DNA from 3 places in the Alteromonas australica genome. Region 2 is predicted to be linked to each of the others. Evidence: predicted binding sites of a transcription regulator. Region 2 holds the regulator's gene; each other region holds the start of a gene.
What was found. The regulator FliA, encoded in region 2, starts transcription of late flagellar genes. The targets are predictions, from matches to a motif close to CTAAAGNTNNNNNNNNNNNNGCCGATA.
Positions count from the first base shown of each region.

Region 1: a site for FliA is predicted at 1,751-1,777, ahead of EP13_RS09585 (VC2046/SO_2500 family protein). Genes of this name have one in related genera too.
Region 3: a site for FliA is predicted at 2,457-2,483, ahead of EP13_RS15545 (DUF5610 domain-containing protein). Genes of this name have one in related genera too.

Region 1 covers NZ_CP008849.1:2,175,849-2,180,393, forward strand. Annotated here, with positions in the region: gene EP13_RS09575 (hypothetical protein) at 1-33, opposite strand, end outside; gene EP13_RS09580 (response regulator) at 39-1,676, opposite strand; gene EP13_RS09585 (VC2046/SO_2500 family protein) at 1,813-2,310, shown strand; gene trhO (oxygen-dependent tRNA uridine(34) hydroxylase TrhO) at 2,396-3,391, shown strand; gene EP13_RS09595 (EF-hand domain-containing protein) at 3,452-3,694, shown strand; gene rluF (23S rRNA pseudouridine(2604) synthase RluF) at 3,797-4,545, shown strand, end outside.
Region 2 covers NZ_CP008849.1:1,191,015-1,195,559, reverse strand. Annotated here, with positions in the region: gene EP13_RS05185 (protein phosphatase CheZ) at 1-623, opposite strand, end outside; gene cheY (chemotaxis response regulator CheY) at 658-1,041, opposite strand; gene EP13_RS05175 (RNA polymerase sigma factor FliA) at 1,078-1,809, opposite strand; gene EP13_RS05170 (MinD/ParA family ATP-binding protein) at 1,806-2,672, opposite strand; gene flhF (flagellar biosynthesis protein FlhF) at 2,669-4,078, opposite strand; gene flhA (flagellar biosynthesis protein FlhA) at 4,108-4,545, opposite strand, start outside.
Region 3 covers NZ_CP008849.1:3,567,321-3,571,865, reverse strand. Annotated here, with positions in the region: gene EP13_RS15560 (acyl-CoA desaturase) at 1-352, opposite strand, end outside; gene fabR (HTH-type transcriptional repressor FabR) at 611-1,210, shown strand; gene trmA (tRNA (uridine(54)-C5)-methyltransferase TrmA) at 1,247-2,344, opposite strand; gene EP13_RS15545 (DUF5610 domain-containing protein) at 2,514-3,779, shown strand; gene EP13_RS15540 (RNA recognition motif domain-containing protein) at 3,811-4,272, opposite strand; rRNA gene EP13_RS15535 (16S ribosomal RNA) at 4,518-4,545, shown strand, end outside.

The DNA.
Region 1 (4,545 bases), 980 kb from region 2:
AACTGTAGCATGTAGTGATATACCTGTTTTCATTATGTTCACCCTATAATCTGGTCTAGTTCCTGCCTTAGTGTCTGATACTTTTCAGCATGTTGTTGCTTTAAAGGCATATCATCTATTAATTTGAAAAGCTTTCTGCACTCTAACATCATTTCGCGAGAAGGCTTGTCGGATTTTAAAAGTAATTGTAGTAAGCATTGCAGTAGGTTTAGGGTGACCCCGGTATTCACCGGCGCAAACCCTTGAGCAAGGGCAAACGCTGCTTTTGCTTGCTCGTATTTACCTTGTTGATAGTACTTTATGCCTTCGCGATTAAACTGTTGATAATTAGCAAAGTTTTGTTTTGAGTTGTGTTGCTCTTTAGAAAGTAAAAAACGGCTATTAGGGTCAAGATTGCCTTCACTGTTTTTTAATACTTCCTGCAGTTTTAACGCATCTTCAAATTCACCTAAGTCATACATAACTTTAATGCTATCAGGAATGAAAGCGATAGGCGGAGTTTGGTACTTCTCTTCAATTGCCCATTGCGATCGCACTAAGTGTTTCTTGGCATCTAACATCTTGCCGTCAATCGCGTTCACCCGAGCATTCATGATTCGGCCAAAAATTTCCACATCAAAATCTTCATCTAGGCGATGGAGGTATTCATCAAACTTGCCACGTTGTAGCGCTAACAATGCTTCTTGTTGGTACTTATTTCGAGTTCGCTTATCATCGGTATATTCTGCAACATCCAATAAACTTCTAATGTAACCGCACCAATGAAGACAGTCGTAATGTACCGTTCGCTTGGACAAATCCCAAATGGCGAAACTCGATTCAGCAGCTAATAGGTAATCGTCGTGATTACGAGCAATTTCACACGCGTGAAAATGGCGAGGTAGTGAAAAAGGAGATAGCTTAATCGCTTGCCGTATGGCGCTTATAGCTAATTCACCTTGCTGCTTGGCATCACTGGCCTGTGCCAAAATGTCTTGTGCTTCCGCACTGAAGCGATTTCGCTTTAGAACCTGTTCAGCCATGTCCATCGCTTTATCGTATTGCTGCAAGTGAACATAGGTTTTCCCCAACGCTACCTGCACCCACATAATGGGCTTGCCATCTAAGTAGGGCGTGAGTACATCAAGTGCCTTGTCTGGCTGTTCAAGTTGCCAGTACAGTTCAACTAAGAGTTGTTCGCAACTGCCTCTGTAAGGAGAGGGGCTGGCGAGTAAGTCTTCGCATATATCTACCGCCGTATTTAAATTATCATTGGCAATTTCACGGTAAACATCACCTAAATATTGGCGCTTAGACCACGCCCTAGAAATACGGGATTTTAACTGAACCTGAGAAAAAGGCTTAATAAGGTAATCATCTGGACGGCGTTCTATAGACCCCAGTACTACAGGCCTCGCACTATCAGCACTAATTAAAATGAACACCGTTGTAGGCTTGATTAACCGTCTTACCCTTAACTCTTCTACAAACTCAAAGCCGTTTTTCCGGTCACTACCTAAGTGTAGATCTGACACTACCACATCAAATTTTTGCTTACGGCAAATTGAAATGGCCTTTTCAGCAGAAGACTTGGTCACGATATCCGTGGCACCCATAGAATGCATTAAACCGCGAAGGAGCAATAAAAAGGGGCGCTGATCCTCAACAATAAGCACTTGCTTATTAGCAAAGTTCATTTCGTGTCCGAGTAAATAAGTACAATACGCATAACTACATGATTAATTAAAATAACCATTAGAGCAAGAATAAGCTTAAGAAAAACATTATCTTGCCGACAACGTACGTATGTAATCAAATGATTAACGGCGATTTGTGAATCACTCTATAGACCAAGCCACTGTTTCCATCGATCCCAGTAGTGGGTTTGAACTTAACGGGAAATTGTCAAACGCAACCAAAAATGCGCGATTGTTTTCGCTGTATTTGGCGATGCAACAGACAGCACTGGCAGATACTATTGGCATTGAGAGCCCCACTGCGTCTACGCCTGACGTTGAAACACAACTTCGCTCGCTAAATTTTTACCGCCACCCGGCCTTGTCAGCAGACGATTTGCATTGGGAAACCTTGAATCGCGTGAACCAGGCATTTAGTCAACACCAGTTTGCAGACGCACGGCTACACCTGGCCATGCACCCCATGCCACTGGCACAGGTTGATAATGCGCAGAAAATAAGCGACGACATTGTTAATAACTGTCCCTTAGGGGCGCAAAAGCGACTTTCCAAGCAATACAGTTCGACCCTGTACGAAGACAACACACTTATGGAAGAGGTTATTCTCAACGCCAAACAGGCTGTTGCTGCTTAAACTGGCAATCGTCCTGGCCATTTGTTACACTCCGCGCCGCATTTTTTGCACTGGTTTTACGTTCCAACTAGCAAAGGTGAACACCATGTCTAAATATATTGTTTGCGCGATGTATAAATTCGTTGCGCTTGAAAATTACGAAGCTATGCGCCAGCCTCTTTTAGAGGCTATGGAATCTAACGGAATTAAAGGTACTTTGTTACTTGCCGAAGAAGGCATTAATGGTACTGTGTCCGGCAGTAGAGAAGGCATTGATGCCTTACTTGACTACCTCAACAATGATGCTCGCATCAACGCTATTTCTACCAAAGAGTCGTTACATGACGAACAACCGTTTTATCGCACCAAGGTAAAACTGAAAAAAGAAATCGTCACAATGGGTGTTGAAGGTATAGACCCCCGAAGAACGGTAGGCACCTACGTTAAGCCAAAAGATTGGAATGCGTTAATAAGCGACCCAGACGTTACCGTTATTGATACGCGCAACAACTACGAAATCGAAATTGGCACATTTAAAAATGCCATCGACCCGAAAACGGAAACGTTCAGAGAGTTTCCTGAGTACGTGGAAAAAGCCCTAGACCCTGAGAAAAACAAAAAAGTCGCCATGTTTTGTACTGGAGGTATACGCTGTGAAAAATCCACCGCTTACCTTAAAGAACAAGGTTTTGAAGAGGTCTATCATTTAGAAGGCGGCATCCTCCAGTACTTAGAAGATGTGCCAAAAGAAGAGTCACTTTGGGAAGGGGATTGTTTCGTGTTTGATAATCGCGTTGCGGTTAACCACGATCTGGAAAAAAGTCATTATGAACAGTGTTATGCATGCCGCTTACCGATTACTGCTGAAGATAAGCAAAGTGATAAGTATGAAGCGGGTGTTAGTTGTCCACACTGCTATGGCACCCACACCGAAGACCAGCTTGCGCGGTTCAGAGAGCGCGAAAAGCAGGTGCAACTGGCGAAGCAACGTCAGCAAGAACACGTTGGCACCGAAGCACGCTTGACCATGGAACAGAAGCGCCAAGAAAAAGCGCAGCAACAACGCGAACGCGCGTTAAAAGCGAAAGAAAATCAAGCGTAGACACTGAAAGAGAAGGGCGTTACACTCTCCCTTAAATGTTGTAGCTAAAAGGGAAAGCGAGTGGACGCCCAACTTTCAGACGAAAAAATTGAAGAGATAAAAAAAGATTTTAGCTTTTTTGATCGCGATGGTAACGGCCAAATAGACTTAACTGAGTTTATTGAATTACTGACGGTCATTTCACCAAAAACAAAAGCGAGCCATGTAGAAGAAGGCTTCAAACTTATTGATGAAAACAACGATGGTTTTATCGATTTTGAAGAGTTCTTAGAGTGGTGGCAAGAATGTTGGTGGGAATACTAAGTTCCCATTCGCCATCGTAAAGATTTAAAAAGCGAGCTATTAGCTCGTTTTTTTATGCCAGTTATTCAGCAAAAATTACACCGTTACATAAAGGTTTATATCATGAGCGAGCAAACAGAAAAGAGGCTAAATAAATACATCAGTGACACTGGGTTATGTTCGCGACGAGAAGCCGATAAGTTAATTGAACAAAAGCGGGTAACAGTCAATAACAAGCCACCAGAATTAGGCACTAAAATTGGGCCTAAAGACGAGGTGAGGGTAGATGGCAAACTTGTTAAGGCAGTCGCAAAAGATAAATCAGACAGGGTATACATCGTTTACAATAAGCCCATCGGTATTACCTGCACCACAGAGCGCCATGTAAAAGGCAATATTATTGATGCTATTAATCACAAACAGCGCATATTTCCGGTTGGACGATTAGACAAACCTTCTGAGGGTCTAATTATACTGACCAGCGACGGCGATATCGTCAATAAAATTTTACGCGCCGAAAATGCCCACGACAAAGAGTATGAAGTGACCGTTAATCAGCCAATTAGCCAACGTTTCATCCAGCGCATGTCGCGAGGCGTGCCCATTTTAGGTACAGTCACCAAACCCTGTGTGGTTAAAGCCAGAGGCAAGTTTTCTTTCACTATTATCCTCACACAAGGGCTTAACCGTCAGATTCGTCGTATGTGCGAATTTTTAGGGTATGAAGTGACTAAGCTAAAACGTACACGGATAATGCACTTAGAGCTCAATAACTTAAAACCAGGGCAATGGCGGAATTTAACGGATCGGGAATTAAGCACCCTTAATAATGCGGTGAAAATGTCCTCTAAAATCGCAGCAGCGACCAAGTA
Region 2 (4,545 bases):
TTCGTCTGTTCAGATGTCTCAGGCTCACCAAACATAGTAAGCATGTTTACTAAGCTATCTTCAACTTCCTTAACCAAATCTATAACCCGGCGAATCACTTGCCCGGTCAGGTCCTGATAACCTTGTGCCATTAACACTTCGGTCAGTAACTGTGTAAGTTTAGCTGATTGTTCAGCGCCGTCTTCCAACAATTCGTCTAAATCTGCACATAAAGCTTTGAATTCGCCTAGTTCGATTTGACGGCTCATTAGTTTTTTCCACTCTGGCATCACGCTGCTTATGCGTGAACTTAATAGTTCAGCAATTGGCATGCTGGCCTCAACGGCATCCATAGTGGTATTTGCGGCTTTTTCTGTTTCTTCAATGACATAGGTAAGACGCGATTGCGCATCGGGAATATCATCATTGGCCAAGTTTTTGATGCGATCATCAATTTGGAAGTTGTTTAACGCGTCGTGAAGTTGGCGCGTCAATTTTCCAACCTCGGCGAAGAGCTCAATAGACTCTTTCATTGACGCCGCTTCTAAGATGGCATTAGCTGAAGCAGAATCACCCTCTTCCAAATAGGCAACCAATTGTTTGGCTTCTTCAAGGGTAATAGGAACATTTACTTGTGTTGACATCCAGTAAACCTCATATCTCTGGTGAGCGTCTGGATCAACCTAAACGTTCGAAAATTTTATCGAGCTTCTCTTTTAACGTAGCAGCAGTGAATGGCTTAACAACGTAACCGTTTACACCGGCTTGCGCTGCCGCAACAATCTGCTCTTTTTTCGCTTCTGCTGTTACCATTAACACAGGCAAATGCTTAAGCTTATCGTCAGCGCGAATTGCGCGTAACAGATCGATGCCTTGCATGCCTGGCATGTTCCAATCGGTTACTACAAAATCGAAATCGCCTTGCTGTAGCATAGGTAAGGCGGTACTGCCGTCATCCGCTTCCTGGATATTGGAGAAACCCAAATCTTTAAGCAGGTTTTTTATGATACGTCTCATGGTAGAAAAATCATCAACCACAAGAATTTTCATACTTTTATCCAAAATAGCCTCCGCTGAGGGGTTAATTGTTATTAATATCTATTCTTCGTCAGCTTGCCACGACTTCATTCGTGATTTGAGTTTTAACATGGCCTGACTGTGAATTTGACTGACTCTTGACTCACTCACATCAAGAACTTCACCTATTTCTCTGAGGTTCAGTTCTTCATCATAGTATAAAGACAGCACTATCGCTTCTCGCTCTGGCAAGGTAGTAATCGCATGCGCTAACGCTTTTTGAAACGCACCTTGCATCAAATCCTCTAGGGGCGCGTCGGAACCACGATTTTGCTCGGTAGAAATCACATCTTCCGAAACACCTAAATCTTCAATGCCTACCAACTTGCCTGCATTCACTTCATTCAGCATTTGATGATAGTCTTGCATGCTGACATTTAGCTTAGCAGCAATATCTACATCCCGCGCGTCTCTGCCTGTTTCACTTTCGACTAATGAAATGGCCTCGGTGATGGCACGACCATTTTTATGTACCGAACGTGGTGTCCAATCACCCTTGCGTATTTCATCTAGCATGGCGCCGCGAATACGAATACCGGCAAATGTCTCAAAACTTGCGCCTTTCGAGCCATCGAAATTTCGTGCTGCTTCTAATAAGCCAATCATTCCCGACTGGATAAGATCATCTACCAACACGCTGGCAGGGAGCCGGGCCATCAAGTGATGGGCTATTCGTTTTACTAGTGGAGCGTGACGCTCTACGAGTTGCGACCTATCTGTTTGTTGTTGATAAGCGGCTGCCTTGCTATTCAACGCTGATTTCCTACTGCTTTATCCGACACCAACTGCTCTATAAAGAACTCTAAATGGCCACCTGGTTGCGCGGGAATAGGCCATGACAATGCTTTATTCGCCAACTGACCAATAGCTACCGCTGCGGGCGAGCTTGGGTACGCATCTACAATAGAAGTTTGCTTTCTCACCGCTTTACGGATGTTCTCATCAAAGGGAACTGTCGCCACTAATTCTAAGGCAACATCAAGAAAGCGCCCGGTTACTTTTGATAACTTACTAAATAACTCTTGCCCTTCGCGCACGTCACGCACCATGTTTGCCACAATTTTGAAGCGAAACACACCGTGCTCTCGGTTGAGTATTTTTATCAGCGCGTAAGCGTCGGTCAGTGATGTTGGTTCATCACAAACTACCACCATGATGTCTTGTGAGGCTTTTGAAAAACTGAGCACCATATCTGAAATACCGGCGGCGGTATCGACAATAAGCACATCAATTTGCGAGCGTAACTCACTGAACGCGCGGATTAACCCGGCATGTTCAGTAGGAGACAACTCAGCCATAGACTGCGTACCTGAAGTGGCTGGCGCAATCTTTATTCCGTGTGGTCCAGTGACTAACACCTCATCTAAGGTGCATTCGCCAGACAGCACATGGGATAAGTTCTTTTCTACCCTAAGCCCAAGCATGACATCAACATTGGCCAAACCTAAGTCTGCATCCAATACCATGACACGCTTTCCTTGCTTTGCCATCGCAATAGCGGTGTTAAGCGTTATATTTGTTTTACCGACGCCACCTTTACCACCGGTGACTGCGATAACCTTGATTAACCGTGATTGCTTCATTTTTCGTAAGCTACTCGCTTGATCGTCAATCATACTGCTCGTGCTGTTCTGATCACATTATTGCTACTAGTATGATTCAAACCATACTTTTTATAAAGCTTTGCTGCAGCAGATACTAAAGATTTTGCTTCAGCAACCTTAATATCTTCTGGTACTTTCTGTCCATCGGTAACATAGCTTACTGGAAGCTGATACTCTACCGCAGCACTAAGCACTTCCCCTAAAGAGTAGCACTCATCTAGCTTCGTGAAGATACACCCATTTAACTCAATGCCATCGTACGCTTCAATAATACGCTGTAAAGCAGGGTATTGCGTATTCGCTTGCGCCACTAAGTATTTTTTCACCGGCTGCATTTGACCGTTTTCAAATTGCTGAATTTGCTTAATTAATCGGCTATCTCGCTGACTAAAACCGGCGGTGTCAATTAAGACTAGTCGCTTGTGGCGTAATTGGAAAAGCAAATCCGCTAATTCTTCGCTACTTTGTGCTTTTCTCACGGTACAACCAATAATCTTTCCGTATGTCGCCAACTGCTCGAACGCGGCAATACGATAGGTATCTATTGTAATCATTGCTACTGAATCTGCGCCGTACTTTTGCGCATAGCGAGCAGCAAGTTTAGCAACGGTGGTTGTCTTACCTGTACCGGTTGGCCCAACTAACGCAACCGCACCTTGTTGGGTAAGTATATCGTTACCTGTGACATTAATGCGATTAGCCAATAGGTTTAGAAGATACACCCAAGCATCACGTTCATTATAGTGAGCTGGTGTATAACTAATCAATTGTGAAGCTAAAGAATGACTTAGCCCCATATCAGTAAGACGCTGTATTAAATAATGATGAACCGGCTGCTGACGGCGCTGCTTGGCTTCCATCAAGTCGGCCACTTGGTGCTGCAACACATTGCGCAGCGATGCCAACTCTTCTTTAATTTGAGCCAGTTCACCGCTAGATTGCGTGTTGCTGTCGTCAATACTTGCCGCTTGATGGGAGGGAAAAGAATCAGCGGCTGGCGTAGATTCAACTTCATCAATAAAGGCTTCAGAAAAATCAAGGTGAGAGGCTATATCGTTAGCGTGTTGTGGATTTCCGCCGACTGGCCGTGCCTCATCCTTGTAAGCACTGGCTTTAGTCGCAGACTGGTTTTTTCCACCATGCTGCTTTTCCAATAAGGCTTTTAGGCTATCTGGACCATCATCTCCAATGATTTCGCTTAAACTAGGCATTGGCTGTTGCTGGGGTGTGGATGCCGCCTTTTGCGCTGGTTTAGACACAGACAGTTTCGCTTCAGGCTCTTTGTCATAGGCTGCAACCAGCTCAATACCATCGGCGACTTTACGGTTAGACATGATAACAGCATCGCTGCCTAACTCAGCCTTAACCTGACTTAATGCTTCACGCATATCTTTGCCAAAAAAACGTCTGATTTTCATTGCACCCTCTCCAATCACCCAGCGTCAGATTATTGACCTACCGAACTGACTATTTTTATCTGTTTATCGTCAGGCACTTCTTGATACGAAAGTACATGTAGGCCTGCAACCGAATATTTTAAGAAGCGAGACAGTACTGGACGCAACATGCCTGACGTGAGTAATACTGCTGGCTCACCCTCAAGCTCTTGTTGCTGACTAGCTTGTTGCAACGATTTCTGCAACTTATCGGCTAGTCCTGGTTCAATTCCAGCGCCATCTTCACCACCCGCTTGTAGAGACTGGTGCAACATCTGTTCCAACTCTGGCGCCAAGGTTATGACAGGTATCTCTTTCGCCCCTTGCGTTATCTCTTGAACAATTAAACGCTTAAGCGCGATACGCACCGCAGACACCAACACGTCTGGGTCTTGGCTTCTAGGGCCATACTCACTGAGGGTTTGCACTATGGTACGCATATCGCGGAT
Region 3 (4,545 bases), 1.9 Mb from region 2:
ACCATAGGCCTTTTTTCGCTGAATAAGGGTCATTATCATTGTCATCCACATGACGATGATGCACGCGGTGATCGGAAGACCAATGCAAGATACTATTTTGAAGCGCCATAGCGCCCCCGATTGCTAATATTATTCTAACAACAATATTTGCATCATAGGTTTTGTGAGACCAAAGACGGTGATATCCCGCGGTAATCGACATTCCCGTGAAATAGAACAAGAAAATAGCAGTACCAATTTCTGCCCAATCAATTCCGTGGTGTGCAATCCATACAGGTACACCAATGCACGCAATTGCACCGGTAATGAGAAATACCAATACATTGGTTAAGATAAGGGGTGGTTTATTCATGATTTACAACTCAGCTTACAACTGTGCGCCAATTTATCGTTTTATTCAATGTCAGGCAAGTAAAACCCTTATAAGTTCTGCTGACATCTGTAAACTCTAAGTGTAGTTTACGCGAAGCGTTAATGGGGCTAAATTTGAGCAAATGCTCATCAGTAGCCTGTTAGATAAGGAAATTTCGCCAATTTAATCGCCTAATTTCGGCTCTACTTAGGCGTTAAGTTGCGTTAAACTATGTCTCTCTAATTAATTGGGGCTTCCGTGAGTCGTCAAGAACAAAAGTTAAAAACTCGCCAAAACATTATTCACGCCGCATTTTCGCTGTTGGATGAAAATCGCAGTTTATCCGCCATTAGTTTGCGTGAAGTGGCGAGAGAAGCAGGTATTGCACCTACCTCATTTTATCGTCATTTTAAGGATATGGATGAGCTGGGTTTAACGCTGGTTGACGAAGCGGGTTTAGCTTTACGTCAGCTTATGCGTCAGGCTAGGCGACGCATTGCGTCGGGTGGAGGCGTCATTAACACGTCAGTTGAAACCTTTATGGAATTCATTGCCGCTAACAAAAATGTTTTTCGTTTGTTGTTGAGGGAGCATACCGGTACGTCAAGCGCTTATCGGCTGGCGGTGTTTAGAGAGATTCAACATTTCGTGGAAGAGCTCACCGATTATATTATTGAGCGGCAGGGTGTCGAATACCGTATTGCACAATTACAAGCTGACGCCATGGTTAGGCTGGTATTTAGTGCAGGTGCCGAAGCGCTAGAGGCCGACACAAAACTACGATTAGAAATTGGTGAAAGAGTTAAGGCCCAGTTGCGTTTTGTACAAATGGGCGCAACAACTCAGTCGTTTAAATAAAGCGTATTGCTAGTCTATTAGCACCATCAGCGCTATTTACCCCTTCCTGGTTAATAACACGCCAGCCTCAATATGATGCGTAAAAGGAAACTGGTCGAATAACGCTGATTCCGCGATATCGTGTGTTTCGCAAAGGTGGGTTAAATTTTCTGCCAAGGTTTCAGGGTTGCAGGAGATGTAGATAATATTTTCGTAATCTTGGATCATTTTAAGAGAATCTAGATCTAAGCCTGCTCTTGGAGGGTCGACCAACACGGTAGTGAAGTTGTAGGCAGATAGGTCAATCCCTTCAAGGCGGCTAAACGTACGCTCACCTTTCATCGCTTCAGTAAATTCTTCCGCCGCAAGCCTAACTATTTTAACGTTGTCCAAGTTGTTTTTTTCAATGTTGTACTGTGCAGCTTGTACCGAAGGCTTGGCAATTTCTGTTCCAATGACATTATCAAAGTGAAGCGCGAGAGGGATTGAGAAGTTTCCCGCACCACAATACATTTCCAATAAGTCACCTTTCAGAGGAGCCACACAGTTTAATGCCCATTCAATCATTTTACAGTTCACATCTGCATTTGGTTGCGTGAAGCTGTTCTCTATATGCTTAAAGACAAAGGTATGACTATTCACAGGTAAACGTTCTATTACGAAATCGCCGCCTATTACCCTTTTCTGTTTACGGGCACGGCCAATAATATTGACTGCGGGAAATTGTAACTGCAACGCTTCCCGTAGCTTAGTGGCTTCGGCTTCCCACGCATCGTCTAGCTGTCGGTGATACAAAAGACTGATGACTAATTCACCAGAAAGAGCGGAAAGGTAATCTATTTGAAAAAGCTTTTTGCGCAAAACGTCAGACGGCTTTACTTTTTCGAGTAGCGCTGTCATGGCGTCGTTGATTGTTTTAGATGCGGGAGCAAATTGGTCAACGCGGTATTTTTCTTTGGTCTCTTGATTAAACATGATGTGATAGAGATCGTCACCTTCATGCCATACGCGAAACTCTGCTCGCATTCTATAATGAACAGGGGCTGATGCGAACACGCTAGGAGCGGGAGCACTAAAAGGAGAAAGCAACTGCGTTAGTCTTGATACCTTTTCATCCAGTTGTGTTTGATATTCTTGATGGCCAGGTACTGTCATTGGGCTCTCCATTTAGTGATTAGCAGATAAAACAAAGTGGGCGAATTGTAGTGACTTCTATTATATGTGCAACGAGTAAAGCACGTGTGAGGAAAGTTTTTTAGTACTAAAATTAAACAAAGTGCATTTGCTGCCGATAACCACTAATGAGGATAGTGAGGATCTAATTATGAACGTCAGTCAAGTTAAGGCTTTTATGGGCGACCAAAAAGCCGATGAAAAGGCAGCTGTTCACCCCAATGATGCTATTAAGCAGCAGCTTCAGAAAGAGGGGTTACAACAAGCCGCTGAATTTGCAAAGCAACAGGCAGCCACAGTGACGGTGAATAGCTCTCAGACCACCATTGGTTTAAAGGTCGTTAGCGGCGCTTTGAACCAAAATGTGAGCATTGATGGAAAGCGCCCACAGGACAGTCAATCGTCAGAAGAGAGTGGGAAAACGAGCCTATTCGATTTTGAAAAAGTGGCAAAGAATGTACTTAATTTTGTTGGTGGTGTTATTCGTGGTGCAGCTGAGGGTGGCGCGAATGATGAAAAGCTTAACAACCTATTTTCGCAAGCGCGAGAAGGGGTGAGTAAAGGCTTTGCGATGGCAGAAAAAGATCTTGCCGGTTTTATGAACGATGAAATTGAAGAAGGCATTACACGCAGCAGAGACCTGATCGATACCGGTATAAATGAGTTAGAGACAGATATTTTTAATCCCGGTGTGAATGCGAGCGAGCTAAATGCATTAAATATGTCCGACGCCAAATCGGGAAGTTTGTTAATTCGCACAAAAGATGGTGACGAAGTTCAACTACGTTTTGAATCCGTAAAGCAATTTAGTGCGTCGTCATTTTACAGTGCGAGTGAGAATAACCAGGATGCCGACACCAGCAACGAAGATAACCAAGGTTCATCTTCGCAGCAGGTAGAGCGTTATCAGTACTTCGAAAGTAATGGAATTAGCTTTTCTTTAAAAGGGGAGTTAGACGAAGAAGAGCTTACCGCCATTGCTGACTTGGTGGAGCAAACACAGGATCTCGCTGATACTTTTTACAATGGTGATGTAGACAAAGCATTTGAACAAGCCCTAACCTTGGGGTTCGATGATAAGGAACTCGTCGGTTACGCATTGCAACTTAACCGAACCACACAGGCTGAAGTGGTTAAGGCCTACGAGAATATTCAGCACTACAGTGAAAACGGTGAAGTAGAAAATCAGTACGGAAGCATTGTTAGTCCCATTTCTCAATATCTTGAGAAAATGATGAGTGCATTTGAAAACGCCACAAATACGTTAGAATCAGGCGAAGACTATAATTCATTGATCGCTGGGATCATTAACGAAATGGAAGATGTGCAAGTACCTGATTTAGTGACAGCGATTAACCGGTTCCACTCGTTTAATCAGCAGTTACTTAACGCAGTACCGCAACAAACAGAAGAATAAAAAAAACCTGGGCTAGCCCAGGTTTTTTATTTTACGCATGTTCAACTTTATCTTTCGCCGGTCGTACCTTAAGAGTACGTTCCTGAAAAATAGAATCATTGGTTTTATTGATTACTGTCTCAATGTCATCAGTCAGAACCTCAATGAACCCATACCCTTTTCTTTTCCCTGTTTTGCGATCCTTCATTAAACGCACAGATTGAACATCGGTAAAACTTCCGAAGTATTCTTTTACTGCAGATTCATTGGCACGATAGGGTAAGTTACCCACATATAACGTTTCAGTGATTGCACTATTAGAAGATTCCGATGAAGAAGAGGGCGTAGAGTTAAGAAGCGACGCCAGCCAAGGAGTAAGTATTCCACTGAGTAACAGAGAGCCTGACACCGTAAGTGGAATGTGAGTATTAAAACTAGCAGAAGAAAATAACAAATAACCTGCTATTGCAAAAATTGCACTAATTACAGTGCATTGAATAAAGCCTACTTTCATATACCTACCTTTCTAGTGTTTATTATCATATTGGAGGCTGGTCATAGTTTACTCATTTGTAACAATTTGAACAACAGAATGTGAAAAAAGTAGTCTAAAGGCGTATGGAAAGGTAAGGAATGCTGTAAAAATAGACGTTTGAGTGCGTAAATGATCTAAAAAGCAAAAAAATCTCATTTAAGTATTGATCTTTATGTCTAGCTATCTATAATGCGCTCCACGTTCTGAGGGGGCTTAAATATATTTAATTGAAGAGTTTGATCATGGCTCAGA